DNA from 4 places in the Streptomyces sp. ATCC 21386 genome. Region 2 is predicted to be linked to each of the others. Evidence: riboswitches for the same ligand, from Rfam matches in the RefSeq annotation. Region 2 holds a riboswitch; each other region holds the start of a gene.

What was found. Region 2 has a riboswitch for cyclic di-AMP ahead of GWK25_RS27925 (M23 family metallopeptidase). Riboswitches for the same ligand answer to the same signal wherever they lie in the genome.
Positions count from the first base shown of each region.
Region 1: linked by a shared signal. The riboswitch ahead of GWK25_RS04655 (C40 family peptidase) and the one ahead of GWK25_RS27925 (M23 family metallopeptidase) in region 2 are both predicted to bind cyclic di-AMP.
Region 3: linked by a shared signal. The riboswitch ahead of GWK25_RS37495 (transglycosylase family protein) and the one ahead of GWK25_RS27925 (M23 family metallopeptidase) in region 2 are both predicted to bind cyclic di-AMP.
Region 4: linked by a shared signal. The riboswitch ahead of GWK25_RS09610 (M23 family metallopeptidase) and the one ahead of GWK25_RS27925 (M23 family metallopeptidase) in region 2 are both predicted to bind cyclic di-AMP.

Region 1 is NZ_JAAVVL010000001.1:1,056,625-1,061,244, reverse strand. It holds gene pcrA (DNA helicase PcrA) at 1-2,209, opposite strand, end outside; cyclic di-AMP (ydaO/yuaA leader) riboswitch at 2,451-2,623, shown strand; gene GWK25_RS04655 (C40 family peptidase) at 2,632-3,825, shown strand; gene GWK25_RS04650 (hypothetical protein) at 3,865-4,218, opposite strand.
Region 2 is NZ_JAAVVL010000001.1:6,503,134-6,507,753, reverse strand. It holds gene GWK25_RS27935 (tyrosine-protein phosphatase) at 1-139, opposite strand, end outside; gene GWK25_RS27930 (alpha-galactosidase) at 396-2,471, shown strand; cyclic di-AMP (ydaO/yuaA leader) riboswitch at 2,774-2,932, shown strand; gene GWK25_RS27925 (M23 family metallopeptidase) at 2,937-3,971, shown strand; gene GWK25_RS27920 (SGNH/GDSL hydrolase family protein) at 4,305-4,620, shown strand, end outside.
Region 3 is NZ_JAAVVL010000001.1:8,755,505-8,760,124, forward strand. It holds gene GWK25_RS37480 (DUF501 domain-containing protein) at 1-342, opposite strand, end outside; gene GWK25_RS37485 (septum formation initiator family protein) at 401-883, opposite strand; gene eno (phosphopyruvate hydratase) at 995-2,281, opposite strand; gene GWK25_RS37495 (transglycosylase family protein) at 2,720-3,397, opposite strand; cyclic di-AMP (ydaO/yuaA leader) riboswitch at 3,402-3,601, opposite strand; gene GWK25_RS37500 (transglycosylase family protein) at 3,784-4,620, opposite strand, start outside.
Region 4 is NZ_JAAVVL010000001.1:2,213,199-2,217,818, reverse strand. It holds gene GWK25_RS09620 (HPr family phosphocarrier protein) at 1-158, shown strand, start outside; gene GWK25_RS09615 (GntR family transcriptional regulator) at 327-1,031, opposite strand; gene GWK25_RS09610 (M23 family metallopeptidase) at 1,237-2,025, opposite strand; cyclic di-AMP (ydaO/yuaA leader) riboswitch at 2,038-2,212, opposite strand; gene GWK25_RS09605 (pitrilysin family protein) at 2,416-3,804, opposite strand; gene GWK25_RS09600 (pitrilysin family protein) at 3,801-4,620, opposite strand, start outside.

The sequences.
Region 1 (4,620 bases), 5.4 Mb from region 2:
GATGGGTGGCCGGGATCTCCTCCAGGAACCGGGACGGCGGGTTGTACGAGGGCTGTCCCCAGGCGCTGCGCAACGTCGACCGGGTGAGGTAGAGCCGTTCACGTGCGCGGGTGATGCCGACGTACGCGAGGCGGCGCTCCTCCTCCAGTTCCTTGGTCTGGCCGAGGGCGCGCATGTGCGGGAAGACGCCGTCCTCCATGCCGGTGAGGAAGACCACCGGGAACTCCAGGCCCTTGGCGGTGTGGAGGGTCATGAGCGTGATGACGCCCGAGCCGTCCTCCTCCTCGTCGGGGATCTGGTCGGAGTCGGCGACCAGCGCCACCCGCTCCAGGAAGTCGGCGAGCCCGGCGGAGGTCGTACCCGCCGCACCGCCCTCGGTCTCGCCCTCCGCGGCACCGGCCTCCTGCTCGAACTCCAGGGCGACCGCGGCGAGTTCCTGGAGGTTCTCGATACGGGTCTCGTCCTGCTGGTCGGTGGAGGCCTGCAACTCGGCCAGGTAGCCCGTGCGTTCGAGGACGGCTTCCAGGACGGTCGCCGGTCCGGCGCCGGACTCCACGACGGTCCGCAGGTCCTCCATCAACGTGTTGAACCGCTTGACCGCGTTGGTCGACCGGGCCGCCATGCCGTACGCCTCGTCCACGCGCTTCAGGGCCTGCGGGAAGCTGATCTTCTCGCGCTGGGAGAGGGCGTCGATCATCGCCTCGGCACGGTCGCCGATGCCGCGTTTTGGCACGTTGAGGATGCGGCGCAAGGGGACGGAGTCCTCGGGGTTGGCGAGGACACGCAGATACGCGAGGACGTCCCGGACCTCCTTGCGCTCGTAGAAGCGGACGCCGCCGACGACCTTGTAGGGCAGGCCGACGCGGATGAACACCTCTTCGAAGACACGGGACTGGGCGTTCGTCCGGTAGAAGACGGCGACGTCGCCGGCCTTCGCGTGGCCCGCGTCCGTCAGTCGGTCTATCTCGTCGGCGACGAACTGGGCCTCGTCGTGCTCGGTGTCGGCGACGTAGCCGGTGATCTGCGCACCGGCGCCCGCGTTGGTCCACAGGTTCTTCGGGCGGCGGGACTCGTTGCGCTCGATGACCGCGTTGGCCGCGGAGAGGATCGTCTGTGTGGAGCGGTAGTTCTGCTCCAGCAGGATCGTCGTCGCGTCCGGGTAGTCCTCCTCGAACTGGAGGATGTTGCGGATGGTCGCGCCGCGGAAGGCGTAGATCGACTGGTCCGCGTCACCCACGACGCAGAGCTCCGCGGGCGGCACGTCCCACTCGGCCGGCGGCACGTCCACCGGGTGCTCGGAGGTGCCGACCAGCTCTCTGACCAGGGCGTACTGGGCGTGGTTGGTGTCCTGGTACTCATCGACGAGGACATGACGGAAGCGACGGCGGTAGTGCTCGGCGACGTCCGGGAAGGCGCGCAGCAGATTGACCGTCGTCATGATCAGGTCGTCGAAGTCGAGCGCGTTCGCCTCGCGGAGGCGGGACTGGTAGAGCGCGTAGGCCTGGGCGAGGGTCTTCTCGAAGCCGTCGGCGGCCTGGGCGGCGAAGTCCTCCTCGTCGATCAGCTCGTTCTTCAGGTTCGAGATCTTGGCGCTGAAGGACTTCGGCGGGAAGCGCTTCGGGTCGAGGTCCAGATCACGGCAGACGAGTGCCATCAGCCGCTTGCTGTCGGCGGCGTCGTAGATCGAGAAGGAGGACGTGAAGCCGAGCTTCTTCGACTCGCGCCGCAGGATCCTGACGCACGCGCTGTGGAAGGTCATGACCCACATCGCGTTCGCGCGCGGGCCGACGAGCTGCTCGACGCGCTCCTTCATCTCACCGGCGGCCTTGTTGGTGAAGGTGATCGCGAGGATCTGGCCCGGGTGGACATGCCGCTCACCGAGCAGATGGGCGATGCGGTGGGTGAGCACCCGGGTCTTGCCGGAACCCGCGCCGGCGACGATGAGCAGAGGGGACCCGGCGTGCACCACGGCCGCGCGCTGGTTCTCGTTGAGCCCGTCCAGGAGAGCCGCCGCGTCGAGCGCCGGGCGGGGGGCACCGCCCCGGTAGTACTCGTCCCGGTCCGGTGGCACGTCGAACTTCCCGCCGAACAGATCGTCCGGAAGCGGCTCCGGTACGTGATCGTCCTCGGGCGGCGGCGGGGGCTCCTCCGCATGGCCGCGAGGGGCCTGGAGGTCCGCCAGGAAGCTGTCGTCAAAGAGGCTGCTCATCGCTCTCCGAGTCTAGGCGCCCCCACTGACAGCGAGGGGCCGCCCCGGGAAGTCCGCACCCACCACTCACCGCGCTCACCTCACGACGGTGAGCGATCGAGCGTACCGCCTGTCGCGCGCCCGAGGCTAAGGTCACGAAAACGTATCGGGCATATCGAACATCAACCTTCACACGGGACCCACGAGTTGGCTAGCTTCTTCTCTTGGGCCGTACGACACAACCGGCGAACGTCGCCGGGCCGCACGGCCTCCGCCGAGTCCGGTACGCCTCCCGCGGCGCCGGAGCCGGGGACCCACCGACCTCTGGGGTGAATCGACCCGACCGCCGCTCGCGGCAAGGGTCGTAGGGCAAACCTTCCGAAGCTTGCGCCCGAACCCGACAGCTAACTCGGTAGGCGGACTACGGAAGGAGACGCCGCACCATGGCGCCGCACCGCAAGCCGCGTCCGACCGGCCGGACGCGCGCGGGCATACGCACCCCCGCTCTCGCCACGGCCGCCCTCACCTCCGTGGCCCTGCTCTCCCAGACGGCCACGGCCGCGCCCTCCGACGACGACAGGCCGAGCCTGGAGGAAGTCGAGAAGAAGGTCGACGACCTCTACCGCCAGGCCGGGTCGGCGACCGAGAACTACAACGCGGCCAAGGAGAGGACGACCAAGCAGAAGAAGAAGGTCGACACCCTCCTCGACGACGTCGCCAAGCGCACGGAGAAGCTGAACGAGGCGCGGGAGGAACTGGGATCGTTCGCCGCGGCCCAGTACCGCAACGGCGCGTCCGCCCCGGACCAGGCCTCGCTGCTCCTCGCGGACAACCCGCAGGACTACTTCGACCAGAACCAGCTGATGGACCGGCTGACGGACCGCCAGAAGCAGGCCGTCGACGCGTACGTCACCGAGCAGGCCGACGCGGCGGAGCAGCGCCGGACGGCGAGCGACAGCCTCGAGAAGCTCACCGAGTCGCAGAACGCCCTCAAGACCAGCAAGGCCAAGGTCCAGGCGAAACTCGCCGAGGCCCGCGAACTGCTCTCCACCCTGACCGCCGAGGAGAAGGCCCGGCTCGCCGCGATCGAACAGCGCGAGCGGGAGGAGGCCGACCGCAAGGCGGAGGAACTCGCGCGCCGGCAGGCGGCACAGCAGGCGAGCCAGGAGGCCCCGAGCACCCAGGGGGCCCAGGAGGCCCAGGGCGGGACCGCCGCCGGCACGGAGACGTCCCCCGTCACCAGCGGGACCACCGCCCCCGTCGAGGACTCCACCTACGCCGCGAAGGCGACCAAGGTCCTGGCCTTCGCCCGCGCGCAGATCGGCAAGCCGTACGTGTGGGGCGCCACCGGCCCCGGCTCCTACGACTGCTCCGGCCTCACCCAGGCCGCCTGGAAGGCCGCCGGCGTCGACCTCCCGCGCACCACCTACGACCAGGTCGAGGCGGGCACCACCGTCCCCCTCGCCGACGCCAGGCCGGGCGACCTCGTCTTCTTCTACGACAACATCGGCCACGTCGGCATCTACATCGGCAACGGCATGATGATCCACGCTCCCAAGCCGGGTACGTACGTCCGCGAGGAGTCGGTCTTCTACGACGGCGAGTCCTCGATCCACAGCGTGGTGCGGCCCGCGTGACCGGGGCTCGCCCCCGGATGCCTCACCGCGTGGCTCGCCTCAGGTCCAGAGCACCGCGATGAAGACGTTGGCGGTGGTCAGCGCGCCCACCAGGGCGAAGAGCGGCTTCTCCACCCGCTCCTCGTCGCGCTTCACGTAGACCAGGCCGAGGATCACGATCAGCAGCGCGAGCTTGACGCCGATCTTGATGTTGTCGACGGGCTGGTCGTCGGCCTGGTTGAGGCCGACGAGGAGGGCGCCGGTGACGAGCATCGTGAGGGCGCCGTGCAGCATGGCGGGGACGAAGCGGGCGGCGCCCTGGCTCATCGCCTTCGTCTGGGTGAGGAAGCCACCCAGGAGGGAGGCGATGCCGATGATATGGAGGGCGACGAGGATGTGGATGAGTACGTCCATGCGCGGAGCCTAATGAGGTGCCCGAGACCCCTCGGGCACCGGGGCGGCCGGACCGGAACCCTCGACCGGCCCTCTCGACCGGCACCCTCGGACGCCCTTGCATATATGCGCTCCATAGCACCGAGACGCCCCCGCCCGGTCCGAAATCGCCGCATCGGTCATCGCACAGCGTGAAGTCGGCGGCGCCGAGCCCCGATCCCGGTCACATACGGTCACCTCACAGTCGGTGCGCGCCACTTCCGTACAACGCGTTACCGAGCCGTCACAGTCAGGTTTAGCGTCCTCCCTCAGGTGACCGGCTCCCCACCGCCGCCCGGGCCAGGGGCGGCAGTCGGCCACCACCGCCGAGAAAGGTCCGGCGGCGTCCCGCTCCCCCTGTGCGGGCCGCCGCCGGACGCGTAA
Region 2 (4,620 bases):
TCGCGTGCGCCAGGTGGCCGCTACGGAACAGCACCCCGTGACGCACCCGACGGCCGTCCACGGTCGGCAGACCGCCCACATCGCGGAAATTGCGCACTCCGGTCAGTTCGGGCTCGGTCGACGGGATCTGCTGCGTCACTGGGGCTCCCTCCCATCCGGCCGTCCGCGCGGGCCGCCGACGGCCGCGCACTCGGCATCGAGGCGCGCACTCGACGATACGACATGGGTGCGTACAGCAATGAGTTGTCCACAGCCGCGCGCGGGAGCCCCGAGGGGTTGTCCACAGGCCGCTGCGCCGACGTCTCGGCGTTTGTCCACAGGCGCCGTCGAGCGCCCGCGGCGACCTGCGATGATGTCGGAACCCGATCGCACCTGTTCGAATCTGTGAGGGCTTGATGTTGGACATCGGAACTGACGGCCGGACCTGGCTTCTCAGCGGACCAGGGAGCAGCTATGCCCTGCGGCTCACCGAGAACGACGAGTTGCTGCACCTGCACTGGGGTCCCCCGATCACCCTCGCGGACGCCGAGGAGCTGGCCGCGCGGCAGCGGCTGCCGTACCGGCCCTTCGAGGCCCCGGTCGACGGACACGAGGAGTACCCCGTCGAGGGCGGACCTCGCTTCACCCGCCCCGCGCTCTCCGTGCGCACGGACAAGCGGCGCGGCACCGAGTGGACCTTCCAGGAGTACGAGGCCGACGGCGACGAGCTGCGGCTGCGCTTCACCGACGACGGACTCCGGATCACCCTGCACTACCGGATGCGCGACGACGTGGTCGAGCGCTGGGTGACCCTCGTCAACGAGGGCCCGGCGGCGGAGCTGCTGCGGGCCGACTCGGCGACCTGGACGCTGCCCCGGCGTGAGGAGGACACCTGGCGTCTCTCCCAGCTGCACGGGCGGTGGGCGGCCGAGTCCCGGCTCGTGCGCGCCGACCTCACCTACGGCGAGAAGGTCCTCGGCAGCCGGCGCGGACACACCGGGCACCAGCACCTGCCCTGGGTCGCCCTCGACACCGACGCCACCGAGGAGCGCGGCGAGGTCTACGGCTGTGCCCTCGGCTGGTCGGGTTCCTGGCGGATCGCTGTGGCCCAACTTCCGGACGCCCGCGTGCAGATCACCGGCGGCGCCGGCTACGACGAGTCCGGACTGCTGCTGTTGGAGACGGGCGGTACGTTCACCACGCCCGTCTTCGCCGGCCTGTGGAGCGACTCCGGCTTCGGCGGGGCGAGCCGCGCCTGGCACGCGTACCAGCGGGCGTATGTCATCCCGGACGCGGACCGGGACCGGCCGGTGCTCTTCAATTCCTGGGAGGCCACGGAGTTCGACATCTCCGAGGAGCAGCAGGGGGCGCTCGCACGGCGGGCCGCGGCGATCGGGGTCGAGCTGTTCGTCGTGGACGACGGCTGGTTCGGGGCGCGGACCAGCGACCGGGCCGGCCTCGGCGACTGGACCCCCAATCCGGACCGTTTCCCGAAGGGGCTGGGGCCGCTCGCCGAGCAGGTGCACGCCCTCGGGATGCAGTTCGGCATCTGGGTCGAGCCGGAAATGGTCAACCCGGACAGTGAGCTGTACCGGGCGCACCCCGAGTGGGCACAGTTCCAACCGGGGCGAAAGCGGACGGAACTGCGTAATCAACTCGTACTCAATCTCGCGCGCGAGGACGTCCAGGAATACCTCTGGGAGCGGCTCGACACCCTCCTGTCCAGCGCCCCGATCGACTATGTGAAGTGGGACTTCAACCGCTGCTTCACCGACGCCGGCTGGCCCGGCGAGCCCTATCCGCAGAAGCTGTGGGTGGAGCACGTGCACGCCTTCTACGCCCTGCTGGACCGGCTGCGGGCCGCGCACCCGGGGGTCGCGTTCGAGTCGTGCTCGGGTGGCGGCGGCCGGATCGACCTCGGGGTCCTGGCGCGGACGGACCAGGTGTGGACCTCCGACAACACCGACCCGCTCGACCGGCTCGCCATCCAGCACGGCTTCAGCCAGATCCATCCCGCCCGGAGCATGGCCGCGTGGGTCACCGACAGCCCGAACAACCAGCTCAACGGGCGGGTCAGCTCGCTGCGGTTCCGGTTCGTCAGCGCGATGGCGGGTGTGCTCGGCGTGGGCGGCGACCTCACGGAGTGGAGCGAGGCGGAGCTCGCCGAGGCCCGGGAGTGGGTGGAGCTGTACAAGGAGATCCGGCCGGTCGTGCAGCGGGGCGACCTGTACCGACTGCGGCCGCCGACGGGAGGGCTGAGCGCCGTGGAGTACGTCCAGGATGACGAGGTGGTCGTCCTCGCGCTGCTCCAGGCCCAGCACTACGGAGAGCCGCTCGCCCCGCTCCGGCTGCGCGGGCTGGACCCGGCGGCGACGTACGAGTGCCGCGAAACGGGCGAAACGTACCGAGGTGCCGTGCTGACGCACCATGGATTGCCGACGGGGCTGCGTGGCGACTTCGATGCGAAGGTTATCCGCCTGCGTCGCACTTGAGCGATCTGTCCGAAATGGAGCTGTAATTCCAACAAGCCCCGGAATAAAGCCTACTGGGCCGTAAGCGCGTGAGCAGCGTCATATTCGTGACGTTCCGTTGCCGTCATGTCCACGTAATTCGCGCTGATTTCCAGGGAGGTTGGAATACGCGCTAGACCGTTCATTGACGGAGCGTGATGGCGGATTGAAGTAAGGATCAGGGAGGAAGACGCACAGAAAGTCCCCATGGTTGTTTCTGTGGGCACAAGTCGCTTACGTTCGGCGTCAATCCGGACGGACGCCCAATCCTGCCGCCGACCGGAGCCGCGTACCGACCCGATCCACGGCAGGAGCGGGGGACCCACAGGAATCACCGCCTGTTCCGGTCTCCGGAACGGCTAGGGGTAAAGCCGTGCGCAAACACGGCCGGACATCTCCAGTCCGCACCCGACAGCTCACCTCGCAGGCGCCGGAGAGGAATTCGTCATGCCCGCGAAGGGTAAGCACCGCCGTCCGAAGTCCCAGCGCTTCACCCGCTCGATCGCCGCCGCCGGGACCGGTGGCGCGGCGCTCGCGCTGCCGTTGATCGGGGCCGCAGGCGCCCACGCCGCGACCCCGAGCGGCACCGTCTCCGGTGTCTCCGAGAAGGCGACCACGATCGCCGCCGAGAAAGCCGCGGCCGAGGCGGGCGCGCGGATCGAGCAGGCCGAGAAGGCCGCGCAGGCGGAGAGAACCGCCACCAAGAAGGCGGCTCCCAAGACCTACTCGGTCAAGGTCGGCGACTACCTTGCGAAGATCGCGGACGAGCAGGACGTCGAGGGGGGCTGGAAGCGGCTGTACTCGGACAACCGCGAGGCGGTCGGCTCCGACCCCTCGCTCATCCACCCGGGGCTGAAGCTCACCATCGGTGAGCGGGCCGCGTCGAGCGAGACGTCGCGCTCCTCCTCCAAGCCGCAGCTGTCGCAGTCCTCGAAGCCCGCCGAGTCCTCGAAGCCCGCCGAGTCCTCCAAGCCCGCCGAGTCCTCGAAGTCCTCGGGTGCGGCGAAGCAGGAGTCGAAGGACACTCAGGCGTCGACCTCCACGGGGAGCGGCCAGTCCTCGACGTCCAACGCCTCCGGCTTCAGCCGGCCCATCCTGAGCGCGACCGTCGGTACCGCGTACAAGACCGCCGGCAGCATGTGGTCCAGCGGCTACCACACGGGTGTCGACTTCGTGGCCCCGACCGGGACCAGCCTCAAGGCCGTGGGCGCGGGCACCGTCGTCTCGGCCGGCTGGGGCGGCGCGTACGGCAACCAGGTCGTCATCAGGCTCGCCGACGGCTACTACGCCCAGTACGCCCACCTGTCCTCGATCTCCGTCTCCGCCGGCCAGGCCGTGAGCGGCGGCCAGCAGATCGGCCTCTCGGGCGCGACCGGCAACGTCACCGGACCGCACCTCCACTTCGAGATGCGCACCAGCCCGAACTACGGCTCGGACATCGACCCGCTGGCGTACCTCCGTTCGAAGGGCGTCGGCATCTGATCCCGCCGCCGCGCCCGCCGAAGGCCGGACCCCCTGACCGGGGTCCGGCCTTCGGCGTTCCCCGGGGGCTGCGGGCGTGCGACCGTCGCGTGCGGTTTGGGCCGTGGCGGCTTCATGATCACCGTGTTGTGCGGTGGTGGAGTGGAGTGACTTCCGGTTCGAGGGCTTCGGGGTGTGGAGGCTCCACTGACGGGGCCCGGGTATTCCGGGTTGACCGACACTTGACACGTGGTCTATCTCACCGTCCGTCAAGCCCTTGTTACGGTCGCGTAGGTCACATCCGAAGGTGAATCATGGCCCGATGTGACAGACGATTCGAAGGGCAGCAGAGCAATGATCGGGTCGTACGTGGCGCTGGGGGACAGCTTCACCGAGGGCGTCGGCGATCCCGGGCCCGACGGGCGGTTCGTCGGCTGGGCCGACCGTTTCGCGGTGCTTCTCGCGGACCGGTTGCCCGAGGGCGACTTCGACTACACCAACCTGGCCGTGCGGGGGAAGCTCCTCGACCAGATCGTGGAGGACCAGGTGCCGAGGGCGCTGGAACTCGCCCCCGATCTGATCTCCTTCTGCGCGGGCGGCAACGACATCATCCGGCCGGGCACCGATCCCGACGAGGTCGCGGAGCGGTTCGAGCGGGCGGTCGTCAGGC
Region 3 (4,620 bases), 2.3 Mb from region 2:
GATCTCGTCACGACGGGCGATGTAGTCCTCGTGCGCGGCCCGGTAGGCGGCGGCCAGCTCCGGGTCGGTCCCCAGCCGCTCCGTCATCTCCTTCATCACGCCGTTCGCCTCCAGCGTGCCGATCGCGGAGGCCGCGCGCGGGCACGTCAGGTAATACGTCGTGGGGAAGGGCGTCCCGTCCGGCAGGCGCGGCGCCGTCTCGACGACGTCCGGCTGTCCGCAGGGGCAGCGGTGCGCGATGGCGCGCAGCCCGCGCGGCGGGCGCCCGAGCTGCTGCTGGAAGGCCTCGACGTCGGCGTCGGTCGGCTCGGTGCGCGGGGTGGGCGGCGGAGGGGTCTGCATAACCTGCTACTCAAGTCCTCGGTGTGGCTCATCGGTTGACGGTCACGAAGGTGGCCGTTCAGCTGTCGGCGGCGTCGGCCTTGTCGACCCCGTCCCAGACATTGGTGTACCAGGGACGGTCGGCCGCCCCCTGGTTCGTACGGGACTGCTTCGCCGCGTCCGGGTCGATCATCGTGTAACCGGTCTCGCCCGGCATCACATAGTGCAGCCGCTCGCGGATGCGCTGCTCGGCGTACGCGTCGTCCTGCCAGCGCGCCTTGAGGTCGCGCAACTCCTCGACCCGCTCGCGCGCCTCCTCCCGCTCCCGCTGCATGTCGGCGATCTCGGCGCGCTGGGAGACGTACTGCCTCATGGGATAGGCGAGCGCCACGATCATCGAACAGAGGACGAGGGCGAGCAGCGCGGCCCGGCCGGTCAGCCGGGAGCGGCGGACCTGGCGCTTGGCCTGGGAGCGGTAGACCCGGGCGGCCGTCTGCTCGCCGAGCACCTTCAGCCGGGTCGCGGTGGAGAAACGGTCCCGGTCCCGGTCCTTCACGGCCATGTCCCGCTTCCCCTTCCGCTTCTGCCTTCTCCGGCGCGCACGCACGTACGTCCCCGCACACGGTACGGGACCGGTACGGGGACGTACGTACGACGCTTCCTACTGTTGCCGTCAGCCCTTGAAACGGGGGAAGGCGCTGCGGCCGGCGTAGACCGCGGCGTCGTCGAGGATCTCCTCGATGCGCAGCAGCTGGTTGTACTTGGCGACGCGGTCCGAGCGGGCCGGGGCGCCGGTCTTGATCTGGCCGCAGTTCACGGCGACGGCGAGGTCGGCGATGGTGACGTCCTCGGTCTCGCCGGAGCGGTGGGACATCATGCACTTGAAGCCGTTGCGCTGGGCCAGCTCGACGGCGTCCAGGGTCTCGGTCAGCGAACCGATCTGGTTGACCTTGACCAGCAGGGCGTTGGCGGAGCCCTCCTCGATGCCGCGGGCGAGACGCTCGGGGTTGGTGACGAAGAGGTCGTCGCCGACGATCTGGACCTTGTCGCCCAGCTTGTCGGTGATGGTCTTCCAGCCGGCCCAGTCGTCCTCGAACAGCGGGTCCTCGATGGAGACGAGCGGGTACGACGCGACGAGGTCGGCGTAGTACTCGGTCATCTCGGCGGCGGAGCGCTCCTTGCCCTCGAAGGTGTAGACGCCGTCCTTGTAGAACTCGGAGGCGGCGACGTCGAGCGCCAGGGCGATCTGCTCGCCGGGGGTGTAACCGGCCTCCTTGATGGCCTCGATGATGAGGTCGAGGGCGGCGCGGTTGGACTCCAGGTTCGGGGCGAAGCCGCCCTCGTCGCCGAGACCGGTGGACAGGCCCTTGGTCTTCAGCACCTTCTTGAGGGTGTGGTAGACCTCGGCGCCCCAGCGCAGGGCCTCGGAGAAGGACTCCGCGCCGATGGGGGCGATCATGAACTCCTGGATGTCCACGTTGGAATCGGCGTGCGAGCCGCCGTTCAGGATGTTCATCATCGGAACGGGCAGCAGGTGCGCGTTCGGGCCGCCCAGGTAGCGGAAGAGCGGCAGGTCGCTGGCCTCGGAGGCGGCGTGGGCGACGGCGAGGGAGACGCCGAGGATGGCGTTGGCGCCGAGGGAGCCCTTGTTGTCGGTGGCGTCCAGGTCGAACATCGCCTGGTCGATGAGGCGCTGCTCGGTGGCGTCGTAGCCGACGAGCTCCGGGCCGATCTGCTCGATCACGGCGAGGACGGCCTTCTCGACACCCTTGCCGAGGTAGCGGTTGGGGTCACCGTCGCGCAGCTCGATGGCTTCGAAGGCACCGGTGGAGGCGCCGGACGGGACGGCGGCACGACCGGTGCTGCCGTCGTCGAGGCCGACCTCGACCTCGACGGTGGGGTTGCCTCGCGAGTCGAGGATTTCCCGGGCTACGACGACGTCGATGGACGGCACGAGCATCTCCTTCATGGGATGTGACGCGGAAGTGCGGGGCCCGCGGGCCTTGCGACTAGAGCCTAACCGCCCCGGGCGCGTCGGCAGCCGACCGACCGTCCCGTGGACAGACAGACGGTACCCATTGTTCCAGTCCGGAACAAAGGGGGGTGGGCGAGAAAGTGAACCGGAAGGGTCCGATGGGGCGGGCCCGAGGGGTGCACGGGCATGAAAAAACCCCGCCCCGGTGCGTACGGGGGAATGCGCACCGGGGCGGGGAGCCCGTGGGGACGGGGGGACGGCCTCACGGGGTCTTCACTACGGAGGACACGGATGTGAGCGGGCGGTGGTTCAGCTGGGAAGCGGCCCGATTTTCTCGGCCCAGCCGAACCCGCCCCGCCTGCCCGGCCATGGGGGCGGCCGTGGGGGCGGCAGGCGTGTGGTGGCCGTCGCCTACGCCAGGGGTCAGCTCAGGTGGAGCTGCTGGCCCGGGTAGATGAAGTCGGCATCGTCGATGATGTCCTTGTTCAGCTCGAAGAGCTTCTCCCAGCCACCCTTGACGTTCTTCTTCTCGGCGATGGTGCTGAGGGTGTCGCCGCTGACGACCTTGTACTCGCCGTCGCCCTTCTCGACCTTCTTGCCGGTCGGGGTCTCGACGGTGGCGCGCTCGGAGGAACGGGAGGCGCGGCTCTCCTCGCTGCTCTTCTCGGTGCTCTTCTGCGAGGAGCCGGAGTTCGAGGAGGAGGAGGCGGCGGCGCCGTCGTACGAGGCGCTGGACAGGCCCTTGCCGCAGACCGGCCAGGCACCCTCGCCCTGGCCCGCGAGGACCTTCTCGGCGATCGCGATCTGCTGGGCCTTGGTCGCCTGGTCGGCGGTGGAGGCGTACTGCGTGCCGCCGTAGCCGGCCCAGGTGGAGGCGGAGAACTGCAGACCGCCGTAGTAGCCGTTGCCGGTGTTGATGGACCAGTTGCCGCCGGACTCGCACTGGGCGACGGCGTCCCACTCGGAGGCGGTGGCGGCGGAGGCGCTGCCGGCGGCCATCAGCGGGGCGGCGACGGCGGCGGCGCCGGTGACACCGGCGACGGCGATGGCGCGAGCGGCCTTGGACGGACGACGGTGCTTGCCCTTGCTGGAAAACAGCATGGAGAGATCCCCTCACCGACGCCTGCGAGGTGAGCTGTCGGGTTCGGGCCGGTTGAGTTGCCCGGCCGCACCCGCTCGCCTCTCGGCTCACGTGGCGCGGCTTCACCCCGAGCCGGTTCCGGACGTACGCCCCCGAAGGGCCGCAACCACCGGACCCGGCACTTACCTTGGGTCCCCCGCTCCTGCCTACGGCGCTTGACGCGACGACTGTTCCTTGCGGCCGTTGGCAGGATTCGGCGTACCGACCGCAGGGGCCCGCTGTGGCGAGCGGTCACGACCGTAAACAGGTGATTGCCCGAATTTCAAAGACGATCAGGGGGTCTGTGATTCATCTCCCACAGAGATCAAAACGGGCATTCATGGGCGAAAGGTGACCCGAACTCTCGCTACTTTTCGCCCGTTTCGGCACCGACTTCGAGGGTCTGACCGGGCAGGATGAGGTCCGGATCGGTCCCGACCGTGGTCTCGTTCTCGGCGTACAGCTCGCGCCACCCACCGGTCAGGTCCAGCGAGTTGGCGATCCGCGTCAGGCTGTCGCCCGCACGGACGGTGTACGCGCCGTCCGCGGCCTCCCGCGCCGTGTCGCCGCCACGGGAGGCGTGACGGCCGGAGGGGGTGGCGTCGACGGCGCGAGGACCCTCGGCCCCGTCCGTGCCGGCCTCCGCGTCGGCGGCGGCGCTCTCGTCGGCGCTGGCGCCGCGGTGGCGGCCGGTGCCGGCCTCACTCTCGTCGACCGAAGAGCTGTCGCTCTGTGCAGACTTGTCTGACTTTGCACCCTCGGAGGTCGCGGAGTCGTCCGTGCCGGCCTCGGCCTTGGCGGAGCCGTCGGCGTCGCCGGAGGCGGAGCCGGCCGAGCCGGACCCGTCGGCCTTCCCGGCCGAAGTGGACGAATCAGATGAATCTGCCGAATCTGCCGAATCTGCTGAATCCGCCGAGTCGGAAGAATCCACGGAACCGGAGGAGTCGACCGAACCGGATGAATCAGATGATTCGGCGGAATCGCCCGACTTCGCCGAGTCGTCCGCGACGCCCGTGTCCACGTCGGCCGAACCGGAGTCGCCACCGAGGTTGTGCAGCAGACCGCACGTGGCCCAGACGCCGACGCCCTGGTCGGCGAGCACCTTCTCGGCGACGGCTATCTGCTGCGAACGGCTGGCCTGGTCGGCACTGGTCGCGTAGTCGAGGCCGCCGTACTTCTCCCAGTTCGCCTGGGTGAGCTGGAG
Region 4 (4,620 bases), 4.3 Mb from region 2:
CCGTCAACGCGGCCTCCATGCTCGCGGTCCTGGGCCTCGGCGCCCAGGGCGGCGAGGAGATCGTGCTCGCCTCCGACGCCGAGGGCGCGGACGTCGCGCTCGACCGTCTGGCGAAGCTCGTCGCCGAGGGGCTGGAAGAACTCCCCGAGACGGTCTGAGCGACCAGGTAACCCGAGCGGAAAGGCCTGAAAGGCCACCCCCGCACACATCGAAGGGCTCGTCCATTTTATCGGACGGGCCCTTCGCATTTACCTCTTATTTCCGGTCTGCGGGCAGCAGAAAAAATGCCCCTCGGAATTCTTCCCTCTTTGTATACGGCGTACGTGTTAATGCCGCAGGCTCGGCATGTTTACGGGGTGTTGCGAAGTCCTCACACGCTCCGGACGCTCCGCCCCGCCGCCCCCGGCCGGAAATCGGAGCCGGTGCGCGGCGGTGGCCCGCTCGGTGTGCAGGGACGTGATCGTCCGGGCCCGGTCGCTGTCGCCGCGCGCGACCGCGTCCACGATGCTGCCGTGCTCCGCCCACGACTCCACGGGGTCGGACGGCGCCTCCACCGCGTACATCCAGGCGATCTTGTGCCGCAGCTGGGCGAGTGTCGAGGTCAGGGCAGGGCTGCCGGACGCCTGTGCGAGCGTCTCGTGGAACCAGCCGCCCAGGGAGCGCAGATCCTCGCTGTTGCCCCTCCTGGCCCGCTCCTGGCCCAGCCTGACCAGGCCGCGCAACACCTTGAGGTGCGCCTCCGTACGGCGCTGCGCGGCGCGGGCGGCCCCCAGGGGCTCCAGCAGCATGCGCATCTCCAGCAGGTCGGCAGCCTCCTGCTCGGTCGGCTCGGCGACGCACGCGCCCGCGTGCCGACGGGTCACCACGAACCCCTCGGCCTCCAGCGTGCGCAGGGCCTCGCGCACGGGCACCCGGCTGACGCCGTACCGGCGGGCGAGCAGTTCCTCGGTGAGCCGGCTGCCGCGCTCGTAGACACCCGCGACGATGTCATCACGGATCGCCGTGCATACCGAGTGCGCCGGAATACGCATGACCGACCTCCGCCTTAATCCCCGTGAAACGTCGATGATTGACGTGTGTTCCAGCGACTCTATTGCAGCGGGCGGGAATTTCCGATGGCGGACCGGAATCCGAGGATATTTTTTGGACAGGAGCTACGTCACACGGCGGGTATGCGCGAACGAGGAAAGCCCCGGCTCGGTGAGCCGGGGCCTCCAGGGAAGCGTCGGGTACGCGTCAGACGTTCACGCCGTGCGAACGCAGGTACGCGGCGGGGTCGATGTCCGAGCCGTACTCGGCCGTCGTCCGGGCCTCGAAGTGCAGGTGCGCCCCGGTGACGTTGCCGGTCGCCCCGGAGAGGCCTATCTGCTGCCCCGGGGTGACCGTCTGGCCGACGGAGACGCCGATGGACGACAGGTGGCCGTACTGGGTGTAGGTGCCGTCGTTCATCTTGATGACGATGTTGTTGCCGTAGGCACCGCCCCAGCCCGCCTCGACGACGGTGCCGGCGCCGACCGCGAGGACGGCCGTGCCGGACGCGGCGTGGAAGTCGACACCGGTGTGGCTGCCGGAGGACCAGACGGCACCGCCGGTCTTGTAGCCGGTGGAGATGTAGGAGCCGCTGATGGGGGCGACATAGGCGTTGAGGCGCTCACGCTCGGCCGCGCGGGCGGCGCGGGCCTTGATCTCCTCGCGCTCCTTGGCGGCGGCACGTTCCTGCTCGGCCTTCTCGGCGGCGGCCTTCCTGGCCTCCTCCTGTGCCTTCTTCTTCACCGCGGCCACCTCGGCCGCCTGCTCCTGGGCGGCGGCCTGGGCGTCGACCTGGTCGGCGACCGTGTCGCCGAGGGTGATGATCTGGTTCAGGCCGGTCTGCTCGACGGCGGGCTCCTCCGCGGCGAGCGCGGGGCCGGCCAGGGTGCCGAAGACGCCGGTGGTGGTGAGAGCGGCCACGCCCACGTTCCTCGTGGTCGCGCGCTGCACACGGCTCGGACGGCGGTGCTTCCCGGGGGCGCGGGTGAACGCCATGAAGTGGCTGGTCCTTTCCTTCCTTCTCGCCTACCGGGTTAGCTGACGGGTTCGGAGCAGGAAGGTCTCCTACGGCCACCCCTCGTTTCGCGTCGCTCCGCGAAGGGCACCCGATTCACCCCAGGGACTGTGATGGGTCCCCGGCTCCCCTGGCTCGCGCCATGTGGGGACTCGGCGATGACTGTCCGGTGCCGCGGCTGCGGCGAACTTCTGACGAACAGCCGGACCGACGCTAAGTGGGACGTCTTCGAAATAACAAACGGATCACAGGATTTGTTAACTACGCCACAGGGCAGACACACAACCTCCGCCATCAATACGGACAAACAGGGGCCCTGGTGACTGTTCCGTCACCAGGGCCCCACTGACACGCGTCCGTCCGGTCGCCCCCTACTCGGCCGGGACGACGGTGACTTCGCCGATTCCGAGGGCCCTGACGGGCTCCTCGATCTGCGCTGCGTCCCCGACGAGGACGGTCACCAGACGGTCCACCGGGAAGGCGCTCACGGCCGCCGCGGTGGCCTCCACGGTGCCGGTGGCGGCGAGTTGGCGGTACAGCGTCGACTGGTAGTCGTCCGGCAGGTACTGCTCGACCTGGTCGGCCAGCGTGCTCGCCACGGCCGCGGCCGTCTCGAACTTGAGGGGTGCCACCCCGACGAGGTTCTGCACGGCGACGTCGCGCTCGGCGTCGGTCAGGCCCTCGGCCGCGAGGGTGCGCAGCACCGTCCACAGGTCATCGAGCGCCGGACCGGTGTTGGGGGTGTCGACGGAACCGCTGATGGCGAGCATCGAGATGCCCGAACCGTCGGGCGCGGCCCGCAGCACCTGGCCGAACGCCCGCACGCCGTAGGTGTAACCCTTCTCCTCGCGCAGGACGCGGTCCAGGCGGGAGGTGAGGGTGCCCCCGAGGCAGTAGGTGCCGAGCACCTGCGCCGGCCACACGCGGTCGTGCCGGTCGGCGCCGACGCGGCCGATGAGCAACTGGGTCTGCACGGAACCGGGCCGGTCCACGATGATCACGCGCCCCGTGTCGTCGGCGGTCACCGACGGCACGGGCCGCGGCGCGCCCGGGGAACCGGTCCAGGCGCCCAGGGTGTCGGCGAGCAGGGCGTCGAGGTCGACGCCAGTGAGGTCGCCGACGACCACGGCGGTGGCCGTCGCGGGGCGCACGTGGCGCTCGTAGAAGGCGCGTACGGCCGCGGAGTCGATGCCCTCGACGGTCTCCTCGGTGCCCTGGCGGGGCCGCGACATCCGGGAGGTGGCCGGGAACAGCTGCCGGGACAGCTCCTTGGCGGCCCGGCGGCCCGGGTTGGCCGTCTCGTGCGGGATCTCGTCGAGCCGGTTGGCCACCAGCCGCTCGATCTCCGCGTCCTCGAACGCCGGCGCCCGCAGGGCGTCGGCGAGCAGGCCGAGGGCCTTCTCCAGCCGCGACACCGGCACTTCGAGGGACAGCCGCACACCGGGGTGGTCGGCGTGCGAGTCGAGGGTGGCGCCGCAGCGCTCCAGCTCGGCGGCGAACTCCTCTGCCGTGTGCTTGTCGGTGCCCTCGGAGAAGGCCCTGGTCATGATGGTGGCGACGCCCTCGATGCCGGCGGGCTCGGCGTCCAGGGGAGCGTCGAGGAGCACCTCCACCGCGACGACCTGCTGGCCGGGCCGGTGGCAGCGCAGCACGGTCATGCCGTTGTCCAGGGTGCCGCGCTCGGGCGCCGGGAACGCCCAGGGCCGGGCCTCGCCGGCCTGCGGCTGCGGGTGGAAGTCCATGGTCGCGAGCTCGGTCACTTCGCCGACTCCTCGGTCTCGTCGGTGGTTTCGGCGGCCTCGGCCGCGGCGGTCTCCTCTTCGGCGCTCTCTTCGCCCGCGACGGGCTCGTAGACGAGCACCGCGCGGTTGTCGGGCCTCAGGCGGGCCTTGGCGATCTCCTGGACCTCGTCGGCCGTCACCTCCAGGACCCGGTCGACGGCCGTCAGGGCGAGCTTCGGGTCGCCGAACAGGACCGCGTAGCGGCACAGTTCGTCGGCGCGGCCCGCGACCGTGCCGAGCCGGTCCAGCCACTCGCGCTCCAACTGAGCCTGGGCGCGCTCCATCTCCTCGGCCGTGGGGCCCTCGGCCGCGAACCGGGCCAGCTCCTCGTCGACGGCGGCCTCGATGACGGGCACCTCGACGTCGCCGGAGGTCTTCACGTCCATCCACGCCATGGAGGGGGCTCCGGCGAGCCGCAGCAGCCCGAAGCCGGCCGTGACGGCCGTGCGGTCACGGCGTACGAGCCGGTTGTAGAGGCGGGAGGACTCGCCGCCGCCGAGGATGGTGAGTGCCAGGTCGGCCGCGTCGCACGCGCGCGTGCCGTCCTCCGGCAGCCGGTAGGCGGCCATCAACGCGCGCGCGGGCACGTTCTCCTCGACGACCTCGCGCTGCTGCTCGCCCATGACATCGGGCAGCGCGCCGTCACGGGGCGCGGGCTTGCCGTCGTAGGACGGGATGGAGCCGAAGTACTTCTCGATCCACGCGAGCGTCTGCTCGGGGTCGATGTCGCCGACGACCGACAGGACCGCGTTGTTGGGCGCGTAGTAGGTCCGGAAGAACTGCTGGGCGTCCTCC